2 regions of the Roseovarius pelagicus genome follow, and region 1 is predicted to be linked to the other one. Evidence: riboswitches for the same ligand, from Rfam matches in the RefSeq annotation. Region 1 holds a riboswitch; the other holds the start of a gene.
The links. Region 1 has a riboswitch for thiamine pyrophosphate ahead of thiM (hydroxyethylthiazole kinase). Riboswitches for the same ligand answer to the same signal wherever they lie in the genome.
Positions count from the first base shown of each region.

Region 1 (7,936 bases):
TGTTCTTTGCCATGCCCCTGCATCTAAGGGCTCCGGGCTGATTTGCCAAGTAATCTTCACCAGACACCACCGACCTCTACAATTAACCCCGGTGCTTCTTCTTGCCGAAAATATCCCGGGGTGTTTGAGGGGCAGCGCCCCTCATCCTTTCTCTCAATCTGCGCGACGCACCCGCACCACCGGGCGCTCCTACTGAACTCAGCGATTGTCGGCCCGCCCCCTGCCGCGTTAAGGATACCGCTAAACCAAAGGAGACCGCATCATGCCTCAGGGACCAGGAATTGTCGTGACCGGTGCATCGGGCCGGATGGGCCAGATGCTGATCTCGCACGATCAACGACAGCCCGCGCGCGCACCTTACAGCCGCTCTGGAACGTCCCGGTCACGACTGGGTCGGTCAGGACGTAGGTCGCGCCATGGGCGGGGCCGAAACCGGCGTGATGGTCACCGACGACCCGCTAGAGGCTTTCGCCCGCGCACAGGCTATCGTCGATTTTACCGCGCCTGCCGCCACGGTGGGGTTTGCCGATCTCGCGGCACAGGCCCGCGCGGTGCATGTCATCGGCACCACCGGGCTCGATACCGCAGATCTGACCCGGATCAAGGCCGCCGCGCGTCATGCGGTGATCGTGCGGGCTGGCAACATGAGCCTTGGCGTGAACCTGCTGACCCAGCTGACACGGCAGGTCGCGGCCGCATTGGACGACGATTACGACATCGAAATCATCGAAGCGCATCATAATCAGAAGGTCGACGCCCCCTCCGGCACTGCCTTGATGCTGGGCGAGGCCGCCGCCGAGGGGCGAGGTGTATCACTCGACACCACGTCGGACCGCGCCCGTGACGGAATCACTGGCAAGCGCCGCCGTGGCGATATCGGGTTTTCCGCCATTCGCGGCGGTGACATCATCGGTGAACATGACGTGATGTTTGCCGCGACTGGCGAACGTATCATCCTGCGCCACGTCGCCTCTGATCGCGCGGTGTTCGCGCGCGGCGCGCTCAAGGCCGCGCTCTGGGGTCAGGGCCGCCAGCCCGGCGAATACGACATGCTGGACGTGTTGGGTTTGAATGGCGGTTAGTTCACCATTCAGGATGGTCACAATGGCCCGGATTTTTCGCATTGTCGGTTCTACCATCTTCGCCCTGCTCGCGCTTTTCGGCACGGCATGGGCCGGCACGGCACTCTGGCTGCATCTGACCGGCGCGCTGCGGCTGGCCGCCCTCGCGGCACTCGTCATGGCGCTCGTGGTCGCCGTCTTGGCACGAAGGCGTGCCCGACCCCTCGGCTGGGCAGCGCTCGCTATTGCCGCGCTGGCAGTGGCCGGGTGGTATCAGACAATCGTCCCGCGCCATGATCGCGACTGGGCACCCGACGTGGCGCGCGGCGTGCGCGCCGACGTGTCAGGCGACCACCTGACCCTGCATGACGTGCGTGATTTCGACTGGATCACCCGCGACACCGCACGGGAACGCTGGATCACGACCCGGTATGACCTTGAACAGTTGCAGACCGTCGACATGCTGACGTCGGTCTGGGACAATCCAGACATCGCGCATCTATTGGTCAGCTTCGGCTTCTCAGATGGTCAGCACGTCGTCTTTTCCGTCGAGATCCGCCGCGAGGCAGACGAAGTGTTCAGCGAAATCGGCGGGTTTTTCCACCAGTTTGAACTGGTCCTGATTGCAGCCACCGAGCGCGATATCGTCAAGCTGCGTACCAACCACCGGAAGGAACAGGTCAGCCTGTATCCCATCGACCTGACACCGCAGCAACGGCGCGATTTCTTCATGGCTTACGTAACGCTCGCCCAACGGCTAGAGGCGCGCCCCGAATTCTACAACACCCTCACCGCGAATTGCACCACAGTGGTCTACGCGTTGGCAAAAACGGTCAATCCCGACCTGCCAATGGACCGGCGCATCGTGCTGTCCGGCCGTCTGCCCGCATTCATCGATGAGCTGGGCCTATTGGCAGGTGACGGCCCCCTAGAGGACCGACAACGCGACGCCCTGATCACCCCTCGCGCACAGAACGCGGAAGAAGGGGATAAATTTTCGGACGTGATACGAAACATTGATTAGTTTCATGCGCGCCATACGGAAAACGGGCCTCTGTTCGGCGACAGCCCGTAATAGGCCGCGCCTAGCGGTACGATCCGATGCAATAGGTCCCGCCACCATAAATGACCGGCGCATTCTTTGGGCATTTCCCGCCTGATCCCTGTCCGGGCTGCGCCCCCACCGGCGCGCTGCTGCGGCCCAGTTTCTCGTCGGCGCACGCATTGATCCATGCGGCATCTGCCGAACTTACATTCCGGTCAGGCAGGATACGAAACACGCTGTCACCGCCCCATGGGGACGCGACATAGACCACTTCCATCTTGGCCCGACCGGGCGAGCCAAGCTGATACTTGCAATCAACGATCGCCCGATGCTGATCTTGCGCTGAAACATAGCCTTTCTTTCTTGGCAAACCCTCTGCGTGAACCATCTGTACCAAAAGAAGAGTTGCACAGGTCGCAATTACGGATTTGACTAAGTAAGACATACAAATTTCCTTTAACGCCAACAGATTATACTCTGTACAGTGTATTCATTTTTCCAAACGGATTAGCATCCATAGGTTGAAGCCATATCTAATCTCGCATCTGAAAAGAAGATCATTTAGCAGAAAAATGACTACAAAATATGCAGTCGTGCGCTGGCCGCCAGACGCGCCGTGGCCGCGCTACTGTCGGTTCCGCTTTATATGCGCCTCCAGCGCCGCCAGTCCGTCGTCCAGCCCGGTCCGGCCGAACCCGATGCGGAAACGATCATCTGGCGTCGCGCCCAAGTCAGAGCGGTAGATCGTGCTGGGTAACACCAGAACACCGCTATCTTCGACCAATGATCGCGCAAATGCCTCGACCCCGTCGGCCCCCAGATAGCGCGGATATCCCATGCAGGACCCGTCCGGGCGGGTAAACTCGAACAGATCCGGATAGCGGGCAAAGAACGCCTCCCACTTTGGCAGGTTCTCGTCCACGATGGCGCAGTTGCGCGCCAGTAACTGGTCGCGAACCGTTAACGCGATGCGCGCCAATCGTTCACTTGGACCCGAATTACAGATCGACAGATAGTGCTTTAGCCGCTCCATCCGCGCCAGAACTTCGTGGTCCTGACAGGCGATCCAGCCAATGCGCAGCCCCGGCAACCCGTAGGACTTCGACATCACCCCCAGCGACAGACCGCGCTCATACTCATCCGCAACAAACGGCAGATGTGTCGCCCCGCTCGGCCCCAGCCCATGAAAAATCTCATCATGCAGGATCCAGATGCCATGTTTGCGACACAGCTCAATCAGCGCCCGATAGCGGTCCAACGGCAGGATCGCCCCTGTGGGATTATGCGGAAAATTGATCGTAACCAGCCGGGTATTGGGTCGGATCGCATCGCGCACGCGGTCAATATCCAGCGACCAGTTGTCGGCGGGGTCCAGCGGCACACCTGTCGCGTCACAAATCGCCAGCGGCATCGTCTCGTGCGACTGATAGTTCGGCGTGACCACGATGGCGTGATCATCCTTTTCCAGCAGGACCGTATTAGCCGCAAAAATCCCCTCACTCGCCCCAGCGAAACACAGGATGTCATCCGCATTGCGCCCGGCAAATGTACCCGCAATTTCGGCCCGCAAATCGGGCGCGCCCCAAGTTTCGGTGTAACCGAGCCACATATTTTCGAAATCAGCGCGATCTTCAGGCTCTGCCATCGCCAGTAGTTCGCTCAGCGTGATGCTCTCGGCGTCCGAGGCGGTCAGATGATAGCGGGCATTGAACTCCCACTTGGCAAAATGCGTTTCCAGCCGAAAATCGGGCAATGTCGTCATGGGTCTGTCCTCTATATTCGCCCGCTACGTGCACAACGTCGATGAACACAGGCCAGAAGTAAACCGGCCTCGCTGCGGGCTGATCGTATTAGTCCGGTTCGTTCCACGACGCCGTAAAATGCAGCGTCGGCCCGTGCCCATTTCCCACCCGGCGGATCGGTTCGTGCGAGACGATGGGGATTATACCTGCCTCCATGCTGCCACCAGCGACCCTGCAGCGTCGGCCATGCTCGGCGCACGAGAGATGGCCGATACAACCGCCATACCACATGCACCTGCGCCCCTTACGACCGCAGCGTCATCAGCAACCAAACCGCCGATCGCCACCACCGGCAGGTCTGTTTGCGCCACCGCAGCACGCAATCCCTCGAACCCGATCGGGGCCGCATGGTCGGCCTTGCTGGCTGATGCGCGGATCGGCCCGACACCCAGATAATCGACGCATCCCGCTGGAATAGAGTCTAGTTGACTCGCATCTTCGACAGACAGACCCAGAATCATATCCGGCCCGATCTGTGCTCGCGCCGCCTGCGGATCACCATCGCTCTGACCGATATGCAGCCCGTCCGCCCGCGCCGCTACAGCGACCTCAATGCGATCATTGACGATCAGCCGTGTTCCAAGAGGCCGCAGCACACGGCGCAGGTCACGCGCCAGCGCGATCATCGCCGCATTGTCGGCGGTTTTGTCCCGTAGCTGAATCCAGCGCACCCCGGCACGCGCAGCGGCCAGCGCCTGCGCGTGAACCGGTTCTGTCGCGTCCGCATCCGTGACGAAATAGATGCCATTCATCATGCCCGTGTCACCCTGGCACCCGCTGTCAGGGTCTCTGGCGTCATTGCCGCCAGCGCATCGAGAAAGGCAGGCTGAAAGCTGCCCGGCCCTGTGCTTAGCCCGACAGCCTGCTCTCCGGCCAGCCCGTAATAGGCCAGCGCCGCAACCGTCGCGGCCAGCGCAGGCTGATCCACGGCAAAGGCGGCCACGATCCCGGTCAGCGAACAGCCCAGCGCCGTGACTTGCGGCATGACTGGCGCACCATTGGCTATGCGCCAACCCTCAGAACCGTCAGTCACGTAATCAACCGGACCTGTCACAGCCGCCACGCCCCCTGTACGTCCAGCCAGATCGCGCGCCGCGGCCTCTGCCGCGCTGACTGCATCGGCTGCATCCGCGCCGCGACCGGCAGCATCTGCCCCTGCCAGCGCCATAATCTCGGACGCGTTGCCGCGAATGACTGTTGGCTTCAGCGCCAGAAGCCGCGCACCCGCGTCCTGGCGCAACGTCGTCGCCCCGATTGCGACCGGGTCCAGAACCCAGGGTTTGCCCGCAGCCGCCATGACGCCTGCAGCCTCTTCCATGGCGCTGACCCATTCGGGGTCGAGCGTGCCGATATTCACGCTCAGCGCCTGTGCAATCGCCGCAAATTCTCCGGCCTCTTCGCGCGCATGCACCATGGCGGGTGAGGCACCCGCCGCCAGCATGACATTCGCCATAATGTTCATCGCCACATAATTCGTAATATTCTGCACCAATGGTGCCGTGCTGCGCATTTTTGTCAGATACGTGCCGATGTCGTCCATTGTCGCCTCCGAGTGGCGAAGGTGTGGCAGGGACCGTTCCGGCAAACACGGGTAAGATGCCCCACGACTTCCTCCGCCAGTATGATCCGGGTCAGGTTCAAAGGGTACTTCTCAGCCCGCGAAACGCGTGCGCCCCTGTCGTGGCGGCAAGTTGCGCCAGCATGGCAGGCGCGTCAAGGTCCGGCTGTGGCGTCAGAAATCGACGGCGATGCCCTTGCGCTCCCAATCGCCATAGCGCACCGGCTCTGGTCCCTTGCGCCCGCCCAGCTCCTTGGGCAATTCCGACGCTCCTGCGGCCTTGCGGCGTGCCTCCGCTTCGGCCAGCGCGCGCTGCGCCTCGGGCGGCAGATCAGGTTTATCTTGGGTCATGGTGGGCCTTTCGCTGCTCTCGCCCCCTTGATATACGCGCCCGATACCTCTCGGCAAGGACACGCAATGCCCCCCGGACCACGCCCCCGACGCAATGACAGCCCGCCATCGGCACGCGCCAATGCCGTTTATCTGCTTGATCAGATCATGGGCGAGGGGCGCCTGATGCCGGAATTGCTGGCCAGCGGCGCTCTGGACCGGCTGGAACCGGGCGATCGCGCGCGCGCCCAACGGCTCGCGACAGATACCCTCCGCGGGTTGGAACGTGCCGACAGGCTGCTGAAAAAGCACCTGAGAAAGCCGCCGCCGCTGCACGTATCCAACATCCTGCGGCTCGGCACGGTTGAACTGTGCATGGGGGGGGATGCCCATGGTGTCGTGAATGACGCGGTGAACCTGATCGCGGGGCATAAACGCTATGGCAAACTGAAGGGGCTGATTAACGCGGTCCTGCGCAAGATTGCGGCTGATGGCCCGGCCGCATGGGCCGCATTGCGTGTCCCGCACCTGCCCAAATGGCTGCGCGCACCTCTGGCCGAGGCCTATGGCAGCACCGCTGTGGCTGGCTTTGAGGTCGCGCATTATGCCGGTGCCCCACTCGACCTGACTGCCCGCACTAACGCGCAGTCGGTGGCCGATGCAACGGGCGGCACGATGCTGCCCACGGGTTCAGTTCGTCTGACACAGCCCGGACAGGTTAGCACCCTGCCCGGTTTCGACACCGGCGACTGGTGGGTACAGGATGCCGCCGCCGCCCTGCCAGCGCAAATTCTGAGCGCACAACCCAATGAGGCCGTGCTGGACCTCTGTGCCGCACCGGGAGGCAAGACACTGCAACTCTCGGCGGCGGGCGCTACCGTGACCGCTCTCGACCTGTCAGAGCAGCGCATGACCCGCGTGGAACAGAACCTGATGCGCACCGGCCTCAACGCCACCTGCATCACCGGCGACGCGCTAGAGCATCAAGGCGGGCCGTATGATGCGATCCTGCTGGATGCGCCCTGTTCGGCGACAGGCACCATCCGCAGACATGCCGATCTGCCACATGCCCGTGACGGCGCCGAAATCGGTGATCTCATCGCGCTGCAAGAGGCGATGCTTGACCACGCCATCACCCTGCTGAAACCCGGCGGGCGGTTGATGTTCTGCACCTGCTCTTTGCTGCCGGACGAAGGCGAATGTCAGGTTGAAAACGCGCTGGCACGGCATCCGCACCTGCGCGCCGACCGCGCTGCGCTGAACCGTCCGGGCATTGACCCCGCATGGATCACCGAAGAAGGCGGGCTGCGGCTGCGCCCGGATTACTGGGCGGATCTGGGTGGCATGGATGGATTTTACATGGCCCTGCTGCGCGGCTGACCGCCCGACCTTCAATTGGTCGGTGACTTGGCGGCGGCTGCGCGGTATATTGCCGACAGTGGCGCCGCCAAGAGCGTCCCCAGAGGCGAGGCAATGGCAGCATCCGAAACACTCGGCGCAAAGTGGACACGTCTGATGAATCGCGTGCAGGCACGGCGTGCCACATGGGCGCGTCCTGCGACTGCATTCATCTCATCGCCGGAACCACGCACCATCGGCAGCTTTGCCCGCGGGCGGCAGCTTTGCGCCGGTAACTTCCTTTTTGCCGGGCATCTGCTGCAAGAACCTCAGGCGCTGATCTGGGATCTGGACAGCCCCGACCATGCGTTTGCGTCCGAGCTTCAGGGGTTCGCATGGCTCGACGATCTGGCCGCCGTGGGCGATCTGGCCGCACGACAGACGGCACAAGCGTGGGTCTGGGGCTGGATCGACCGTTATGGCACCGGGCGCGGTCCCGGCTGGACACCTGATCTGACCGGACGTCGGCTGATTCGCTGGATCAATCACGCGCTTTTCCTGCTGATGGGGCAGGATAAACCTGCCTCGGATGCATTTTACCGCTCACTCGGGCAGCAAACGCTCTTTCTCGGCAAACGCTGGGAGGCGGCACAGCCGGGGCTGCCGCGATTCGAGGCGCTGACCGGCCTGATCTATGCCGGGCTGGCGCTAGAAGGAATGCAGGACAATGTCGGTCATGCAACCCGCGCGCTATCACGCGAATGCGACGCGCGCATCTCTGGCGACGGGCTACTACCAACCC
Region 1 is NZ_CP106738.1:2,311,249-2,319,184, reverse strand. It holds gene rbfA (30S ribosome-binding factor RbfA) at 1-13, opposite strand, end outside; partial or broken gene dapB (4-hydroxy-tetrahydrodipicolinate reductase) at 263-1,082, shown strand; gene N7U68_RS12520 (Lnb N-terminal periplasmic domain-containing protein) at 1,105-2,085, shown strand; gene N7U68_RS12515 (hypothetical protein) at 2,147-2,551, opposite strand; gene N7U68_RS12510 (aminotransferase class I/II-fold pyridoxal phosphate-dependent enzyme) at 2,732-3,868, opposite strand; gene thiE (thiamine phosphate synthase) at 4,049-4,663, opposite strand; gene thiM (hydroxyethylthiazole kinase) at 4,660-5,448, opposite strand; TPP riboswitch at 5,500-5,595, opposite strand; gene N7U68_RS12495 (DUF1674 domain-containing protein) at 5,641-5,817, opposite strand; partial or broken gene N7U68_RS21060 (transcription antitermination factor NusB) at 5,884-6,270, shown strand; gene N7U68_RS21055 (RsmB/NOP family class I SAM-dependent RNA methyltransferase) at 6,472-7,176, shown strand; gene N7U68_RS12485 (heparinase II/III family protein) at 7,270-7,936, shown strand, end outside.

Region 2 (7,936 bases), 1.4 Mb from region 1:
CATGGAATTGGTGTGCGCGTGATACCAATAGGTGCCGGCGTCCGGCAGATCGAAGGCATAATCGAAGCCTTGCCCAGACGGTACTGGCTCTTGCGTCAGCCCCGCGACGCCATCCATCGCATTGTCTATTCGAATGCCGTGCCAGTGGATCGAGGTGGGAACAGTCAGGGTGTTGACCAGTCGCCGTTCAAACCGGCTGCCTTGCGCAACGCGGATCATGGGACCGGGGATCGTGCCGTCGTAACTCCAGACCGGCGTGGCGGGATAGCTGTCTGGAGCAAGCTGGATCATGGCCTCTTTGGCCGTCAACAGCGGCATGTCTTGGGCGAAAGCAGGGCGGACCAGCGGGGTAGAGGCAAGACCAGCGCAGAAATTGCGTCGTGTCAAATTCATATCAGTTAATCCCATTTGCACGTTGCACTTCACGGATATAAGCAATGATAGAGCCAGCATCAGCACGGGTGACCTGAGGCTGCGGCGGCATGTCCCCGAACTTCCAGTGATGCGCACGCACGCCATTTTGTGCAGCCATCTGAAAAGCCATATCCCCGTGGTGTGACGGCTCATAGATCTTGTGGATCAGCGGCGGTCCAAATCCCACTTTCCCCGCGGCATTTGCGCCGTGACAATCAGCGCAGACCGCATCGAATGCCCGTTTTCCCATAGAAGCCTCGGGCGAAAGACTCTTGGGTAGGGTGACGGCGACCATAGCCGCGCCTTGGGTGGGGGTCGATGCTTGGCCTGCCGACAGATCGTGGTCGGTAAGACGGGTATAAGTATATGTACCAAGTGCTACAGCAATGACCGCAGCCCCGGCAAGGAGCGTATTTTTCATGATATTTTCCTGTCCTGCGCAAGCCTTCGTGCTGCGCGTTCTCATTTAGGGCGGACGAATGTCAGCCCAGGACGCAGTAGAGAAGGATCAGGCGCGGGGAGGTGGCAGGTCTAGTGCCAAGCGAATGGATGCGCCTTTATATGCATCGGGCCATGCGTGGCGATGGCCAAGGTACTCTCCGTCGCGTTGTGAGAAAGCATCAGAAATAAGAGCCATGGGGGCACAAAGGGACATATCCGCGCAAGACGGTCCCTGATGCATTTTGCCCGCCTCGGCTTCCTGCATTTCGACCATCGCCTCTGGACAGGACGGGCATTCATGCATCGACATGCCAGCCGCATCAAAATGCGGAGATGAGACTAATACCATAAGGTTGGCCAGAAGGATAAAGGCGATCAGGCGCATGCGGGCTTTCTTACTTGTCATAGCTAACATGGGACGCCACGGGGGGCTGGTCAATGCAGATCTGAATTGCCAATGCACATCATGTACATAATCTTATCTCGACGAATTCGCAGATCGCGAGACAAGGGCGAAACTTCCTCGCCGTATTGGTGATTGAGTCGGTCCGCCAACGCGGTTCCGGTGGGATCTCGGACCAGCGCCAAGAGTGTGGCGGCAGGTTCTTTGGTTGCAGTATATCTGTTTGACGAAGCAATCACGCAGATCTACTAATCCATTGAAATCTGTTGGGGTGCCCTTGTCGGGGCTGAGATGCGCAATGCGCGAACCCATTGAACCTGAACCGGTTAGGACCGGCGGAGGGAACAGCTAGCGGACACAGCGTTCGTTCTGGTCGTACCCTCATTTCCTGTCCTGACCCTGAACGCCAAGGGCGGTGCCATGGTTGCAAAGGCGCTGACGATTGCAGGCTCGGATTCCGGTGGTGGCGCGGGCATTCAGGCCGATCTGAAAACGTTTTCGGCGATGGGCGTCTACGGCGCTTCGGTCGTTACAGCGGTGACCGCGCAAAACACGCAATCTGTCACGGCAATTCACGCCATTCCCGACGCGGTCGTGGCAGCGCAGATCGAAGCGGTCCTCAGTGATATAGAGATTGGCGCGATCAAGATCGGGATGCTGGGCACACCGTCGCTGATCAAGGTGGTCGCTGATGCCTTGGCGGGATATGACGGCCCCGTGGTGCTTGATCCAGTCATGGTCGCGAAATCGGGCGACACGCTGCTGGCCGATAGCGCGATTGATGCGCTAAAGTCCGAACTGTTCGGTCGCGCAACGCTAATTACTCCCAACTTGCCAGAAGCCGAAAAGCTCGCCGGTGCGGGCACACCCCAAGAGCAGGCTCAACGGCTATTGGAACTGGGCGTTGGCGCAGTGCTGATGAAAGGCGGGCATGCGGAGGGACAGATCTGCAAAGACACTCTGGTGTCGAGCACTGGTGCCCGGTCCTTTTCTGCACCTCGCGTGAATACACGAAACACTCACGGCACGGGGTGTTCCTACTCCTCGGCCATCGCTGCATGCATGGCACAGGGCATGTCGATGCAGGAGGCTGTTGCCCGCGCCCACCGTTGGCTGAATGCCGCGATATTGCAGGCGGATGACCTAAACGTTGGACACGGCCATGGGCCGGTTCACCATTTCCACGCGCTTTGGGGATGAGCGATCGTTTTACCATACTCGGTGGCGGCGTGTGCGGCTTGACGATGGCTGCGGAACTGTCGTTGCGCGGTGCGCAGGTCACGGTCAGTGACCCCAATGGAGCGCCCGGCGACCACGCCTGCTCGTGGTGGGCGGGAGGCATGTTAGCGCCCGAATGCGAGGGCGTGAGCGCGGAGCCAAACGTCGTTCATCACGGCCGCGAGGCTGCGGATTGGTGGGAAAGCCACGGTGCGACGGTGACCCGGAATGGGACGTTGGTTGTGGCCTTGGGGCGCGATCAGAGCGAATTGACAACATTCGGGCGCCGCGTGCCGTCCGCCGTGCCCATGGATCGCGCCGGGATCGAAGCATGCGAACCCCACTTGGCCGAGCGGTTTTCCAAGGCGCTGTTCATACCCAATGAGAACCACCTCGCCCCTCGTGCGACCATGATCGGACAGTATGACCGGCTGACGAAGGCCGGGGTCGTCTTTGAACGTGTGTTGCGGGGACAGGTCATAGACTGCCGCGGATTGGCTGCGCGTGACACGCTCCCTGACCTGCGCGGCGTCAAGGGCGAGATGCTGGTGGTGCGCTGCCCCGATGTCGCGCTCTCGCGTCCGGTCCGGCTGCTGCACCCGCGCTTTCCGCTATATATCGTGCCTCGTGGCGATGGGGTCTTTATGCTGGGTGCGACACAGCTTGAGAGTGGCGACCGCAACCGGGCCACCCTGCGATCTGTCATGGAGCTGATGAACGCTGCCTACGCCCTGCACCCTGCCTTTGGCGAGGCGGAACTGCTGGAAATCGGCGTCGATGCGCGGCCCGCCTTTCCGGACAACCAGCCACGTATTCGCCGGGTCGGCGAGCGGATTTACGCAAATGGCCTTTTTCGGCACGGATTTCTGCTGGCGCCCGCCCTGGCGCGGATGACTGCGGATCTGGTGCTGGAGGGCAAAACGCCGGAGGTTTGGTATGAAGATCATCGTGAACGGTGAGATGATGAACAGTGACGCGCCCACATTGGCGGCGTTGCTCGCTGAGCTTGGGAAAGGCGACGCGAAGGTGGCCACGTCGGTGAATGAGGCCTTTGTTCCTAAAACCCTGCGGGAACAACAGGTCCTGCGAGACGGCAACCGGGTCGAGATCGTCGCCCCGCGGCAGGGGGGCTGAGATGCCTACATTCTACGGCACCACGATCGATTCTCGCCTGATGTTGGGCACCGCTCAGTACCCATCCCCTGCCATTCTAGCAGACGCGTTTCAGCAATCGGGGGCGGGTATTGCCACAGTGTCGGTGCGCCGCGAGGCCGGCGGTGAGCAGGCAGGGCAGGATTTTTGGTCGCTGATCCAGCAACTGGGCGTTGCGGTCTTGCCCAACACCGCTGGCTGCCATTCGATTCGCGAAGCGGTGACCACAGCGCACATGGCGCGCGAACTCTTTGATACCGACTGGATCAAGCTGGAGATCATCGGCAATGCCGACACATTGCAACCCGATCCCTTCGGGCTGGTCGAGGCCGCAGCACAGTTGGCCGAGGACGGATTCGAGGTCTTCCCATATTGCACCGAGGATCTGGTGCTGTGCGAACGCTTGGTAGAGGTCGGTTGCAAGGTCCTTATGCCTTGGGGCGCGCCCATCGGCACGGGGCTTGGCCTAAATAACATTTACGGGCTGCGCAGCCTGCGGGCGCACTTTCCGGATATCCCCTTGGTGGTGGACGCCGGACTGGGCCTGCCGTCGCAGGCGGCGCACGCGATGGAATTGGGCTATGATGCGGTGCTTCTCAATACCGCCGTGGCCAAGGCGGGCGACCCCGTTGCGATGGCCAGAGCGTTTGCACATGCTGTGGAGGCTGGCGCGCTGGCGGCGCAGGCCGATCCTATCGACGCGCGGGATATGGCCGCCCCCTCTACGCCCATTATCGGAAAGGCATTCCTTTGACGCTACATCGCTTTTACCCGATCTTTGACGATGTCGCGTGGCTGCGGCGCATGTTGCCGCTAGGGATAAAGCTGGTGCAATTGCGGATCAAGGACCAGCCGCAGGACGCGCTGCGGGCGCAGATCCTTGAGGCGCGCGATCTGAGCCGCGCCCACGGTGCCGTGTTGGTTGTCAACGACCACTGGCAACTGGCCATCGAGCTTGGATGTGATTGGGTGCATTTGGGCCAAGAAGATTTGGACGACGCTAATGTGGATGAGATCCGAGCGACCGGCCTGAAACTGGGCATCTCGACCCATGACGAGGCGGAATTGACGCGGGCTCTGGCGTTGATGCCCGATTATGTCGCCCTCGGCCCGATCTATCCGACGATCCTCAAGAAAATGAAATGGCATCAGCAGGGCGTCGAGAAGCTGACGCTCTGGAAGGCACGTACGGGGCGCATCCCGCTTGTTGCGATTGGTGGAATGAGCGTTGCGCGCGCCGAAGGTGCTTTTGCTGCCGGTGCGGATATCGTTTCGGCCGTCACGGACATCACGTTGCATGATGATCCGGAGGCTCGCGTCACGGCATGGCTCAAGGCCTGCACATGAACCGATACGCCCGTCAAACCGCTGTTTTGGGCGTGGCCGCACAGGAACGGCTTGCTGCGGCATCGGTTCTTGTCATCGGCGCGGGTGGTTTGGCTAGCCCGGTTTTACAGTACCTTGTGGGCGCGGGCGTGGGCCATATCCGGCTCGTCGATGCGGATGTGGTGAGCCTGTCAAACCTGCATCGCCAAACGCTCTTTCGTGAGGCCGATATCGGCCAACCCAAGGTCGGGATCGCCGCAGCCACCTTGGCTGCACTGAACTCGGACACCACGATTGATCCCATCCAGAAGCGCTTTGATCCTGCCACGGCAGAGGCGCTGTGTGACGGCATGACCCTCGTCCTCGATTGTGCCGACAGCTTTGCGGCCAGCTACGTGGCGTCGGACCATTGTCTGCACACTGGGCAGCCGCTGATCAGCGCCAGCGTTGTGGGGTCCGAGGGCTATGTGGGCGGATTTTGCGGCGGTCAGCCGGGGCTGCGCGCGGTGTTTCCCGACCTGCCAGATCAGTTAGGCTCTTGCGATACCGAAGGCGTGTCAGGCCCAAGCGTTGGTGTCATTGGCAGCCTACAGGCGCAAATGGCGATGGCGATCCTTACGGATGATCAGACGGCCTTGGGTCAGCTCGTCACCTATGATGCACGCACGCTGCGGTTTGGCGGGTTTCGGTTCGATGCTGCCCCCGATCCTGCGCCGAACCCGGCGTTCATCGCGCAAGCAGACATTGCGGCAACTGACTTTCTGGTCGATCTGCGTGCAAAAGAAGAACAGGGACCGGAATTGCCGCTGGCGATGCGCCATGCAGTCACGGATTTTGGGCCGCACGGTCCCCAGCCAGACCAAGACCAACGCGCCGTTCTGGCCTGCCGGTCAGGTCTTCGGGCGTGGCACGCAGCGGAGCGGCTTGCAAAACATTGGGACGGTGAGATCAAAATCCTTGCCCTTGGAGACTAAGGTGATCGAGCTGATACGCGGTATGACAAGCCCCGAGCCGATCACGTGATATACCCGCGTCGCCGTGGCGCTGCCCGGCTCAGCGTTTAGCCTGCGGCTGGCGGTGGTCTGCGCCCTCAAAAGGCTCGGGGTATCGGGCGTTGTTGCCCAACGGTCGCGCCAATAGCGACGTCGGGTTCGTCGCTCTTATGGTACCGCGTTGCTTACCGTTCTCCTGCATGCAGGTGTGAACAAAGTGTGAGAAGAGACATTGGGCCGGCCTGATATCGGCCGAGGAAATTCAACGTCTGCGCAAACACGAGGCGGTCAGTGCGCAATCGGCCCCGGGGCCAGATGGGGCAGCACTTTTCGCGCATCCACAACGCAGAGAATCTTGCTGGAGGGGCGAGGGAAGTGAAGTCTCCGCTGCCCCGAATCGGGACCGGTATGGGCAAACAAATTTGCGTGCGGCCAGTTCAGGGAAGGATACCGAGGCGCGGCCCGCGAGCATACCAGACGTTTTCTAGACGGGGTGGTGTGCGGAAATTTACATATTTATGAATGACATAAATGGAACTTGGCGGAGGAGGTGGGATTCGAACCCACGGTAGACTTTCACCTACGTCGGTTTTCAAGACCGGTGCATTCGACCACTCTGCCACTCCTCCGACAGAGATAGTGCCTACAGTGCGTTGCGCGATTCTGAAAGTACCAGTTTCTGGGGAATTCCGCCGAAGATGCGTCTGCGCGCTTTTCTTGCATCGGACAAAGGGCTAACATGTCGCAAGGCGGCAACGACCGTCTTGGCAGCGCAGTTCCGGGAAAACCGGCGGGGCACCGTTTTACGGTGGCCATCAGACAGGCAAAGGGCACGGCATGGATTTCTCTGGGGAAGGCGGAAGAGCGGGATTGCGCAGCGCATTCGGGGCTGGCACGATTATTGTTTTTCTCAGTGGCTGCCAAGGGTTGCAGGACGTTAACCCCTTTAAGGCAAGACCAGACACAGAGGCTGAGGTCACCACTGTCGCCGGGGGGGATGCATCCTCTGTGCGTTTGGTGGAGCGCGATGTCGAGGCACCGGATGTCTTTCAGGTCACCGATATGGGGCTCTGGGATGGTCGCCCGTCCTTGGGTGGTGTTTGGGTCGCACATCCTGATGTAAGCGAGCCTGAGCGTGTGATCATCCGCAATACGGCTAATTCAAAATTCGTGATCGGCGCGCTGTTTCGCCGCGAACGGGCCAATCCCGGCCCAGAGTTGCAAGTGTCATCCGATGCTGCCGCAGCGTTGGGGATGCTGGCCGGGGCGCCAGCACAGTTGAACGTGACGGCGTTGCGCCGTGAGGCCGCGCCGGAGCAGCAACAGGCGGCAGCCCGTCCGCTGACACCCAGCACGGTGGAGTCGACATCGCTTGATCCCATCGCCGGGGCAGCTGCGGCGATTGATGCTGCCGAAGCAGACGATGCCGCGACCTCAACGGTCAGCGTGACCCAACCTTCGGCGACCCCTGCCACGCCTGCCAAAGCATCTTCGCTGGACAAGCCGTTCATTCAGATCGGTATCTTTAGTGTTGAGAAGAACGCCAACAACACCGCCACCGCGATGCGGCAGGCAGGCATGGTGCCCACTGTGCTGGCGCAGGAATCGAGCGGCAAGAAGTTCTGGCGCGTTGTTGTCGGTCCGGCGGCCACGAAATCCGAGCGCACCGCGCTGATGAAGAAAATCAAGGGTGTCGGGTTTGACGACGCCTATCCTGTGACCAACTGATCCGGAAAGAGCCCATGCTGCCACATGCCGTTCGACTGAGTTTTGCCCTTCTTGTTGCGCTTGTCATGGCGTTGCCCGCCGCTGCGTTCGACACGCAGGCGCGTGCGGCCTACGTGACCGACCTTAAAACCGGCACGGTTCTGTTGAACAAGAATGCCGATCAACCGCTACCGCCTGCGTCGATGTCCAAGCTGATGACGCTATATGTGGCGTTCGAGGCGATCCGCGAGGGGCGGCTCTCGCTTGATGAAAAGCTTCCTGT
Region 2 is NZ_CP106738.1:3,753,234-3,761,169, forward strand. It holds gene N7U68_RS19485 (multicopper oxidase family protein) at 1-393, opposite strand, end outside; gene N7U68_RS19490 (c-type cytochrome) at 395-835, opposite strand; gene N7U68_RS19495 (hypothetical protein) at 923-1,240, opposite strand; TPP riboswitch at 1,516-1,619, shown strand; gene thiD (bifunctional hydroxymethylpyrimidine kinase/phosphomethylpyrimidine kinase) at 1,679-2,458, shown strand; gene N7U68_RS19505 (FAD-dependent oxidoreductase) at 2,455-3,435, shown strand; gene thiS (sulfur carrier protein ThiS) at 3,413-3,610, shown strand; gene N7U68_RS19515 (thiazole synthase) at 3,612-4,382, shown strand; gene N7U68_RS19520 (thiamine phosphate synthase) at 4,379-4,975, shown strand; gene N7U68_RS19525 (HesA/MoeB/ThiF family protein) at 4,972-5,928, shown strand; tRNA gene N7U68_RS19530 (tRNA-Ser) at 6,486-6,575, opposite strand; gene N7U68_RS19535 (SPOR domain-containing protein) at 6,784-7,674, shown strand; gene N7U68_RS19540 (D-alanyl-D-alanine carboxypeptidase family protein) at 7,689-7,936, shown strand, end outside.
Region 2: linked by a shared signal. The riboswitch ahead of thiD (bifunctional hydroxymethylpyrimidine kinase/phosphomethylpyrimidine kinase) and the one ahead of thiM (hydroxyethylthiazole kinase) in region 1 are both predicted to bind thiamine pyrophosphate.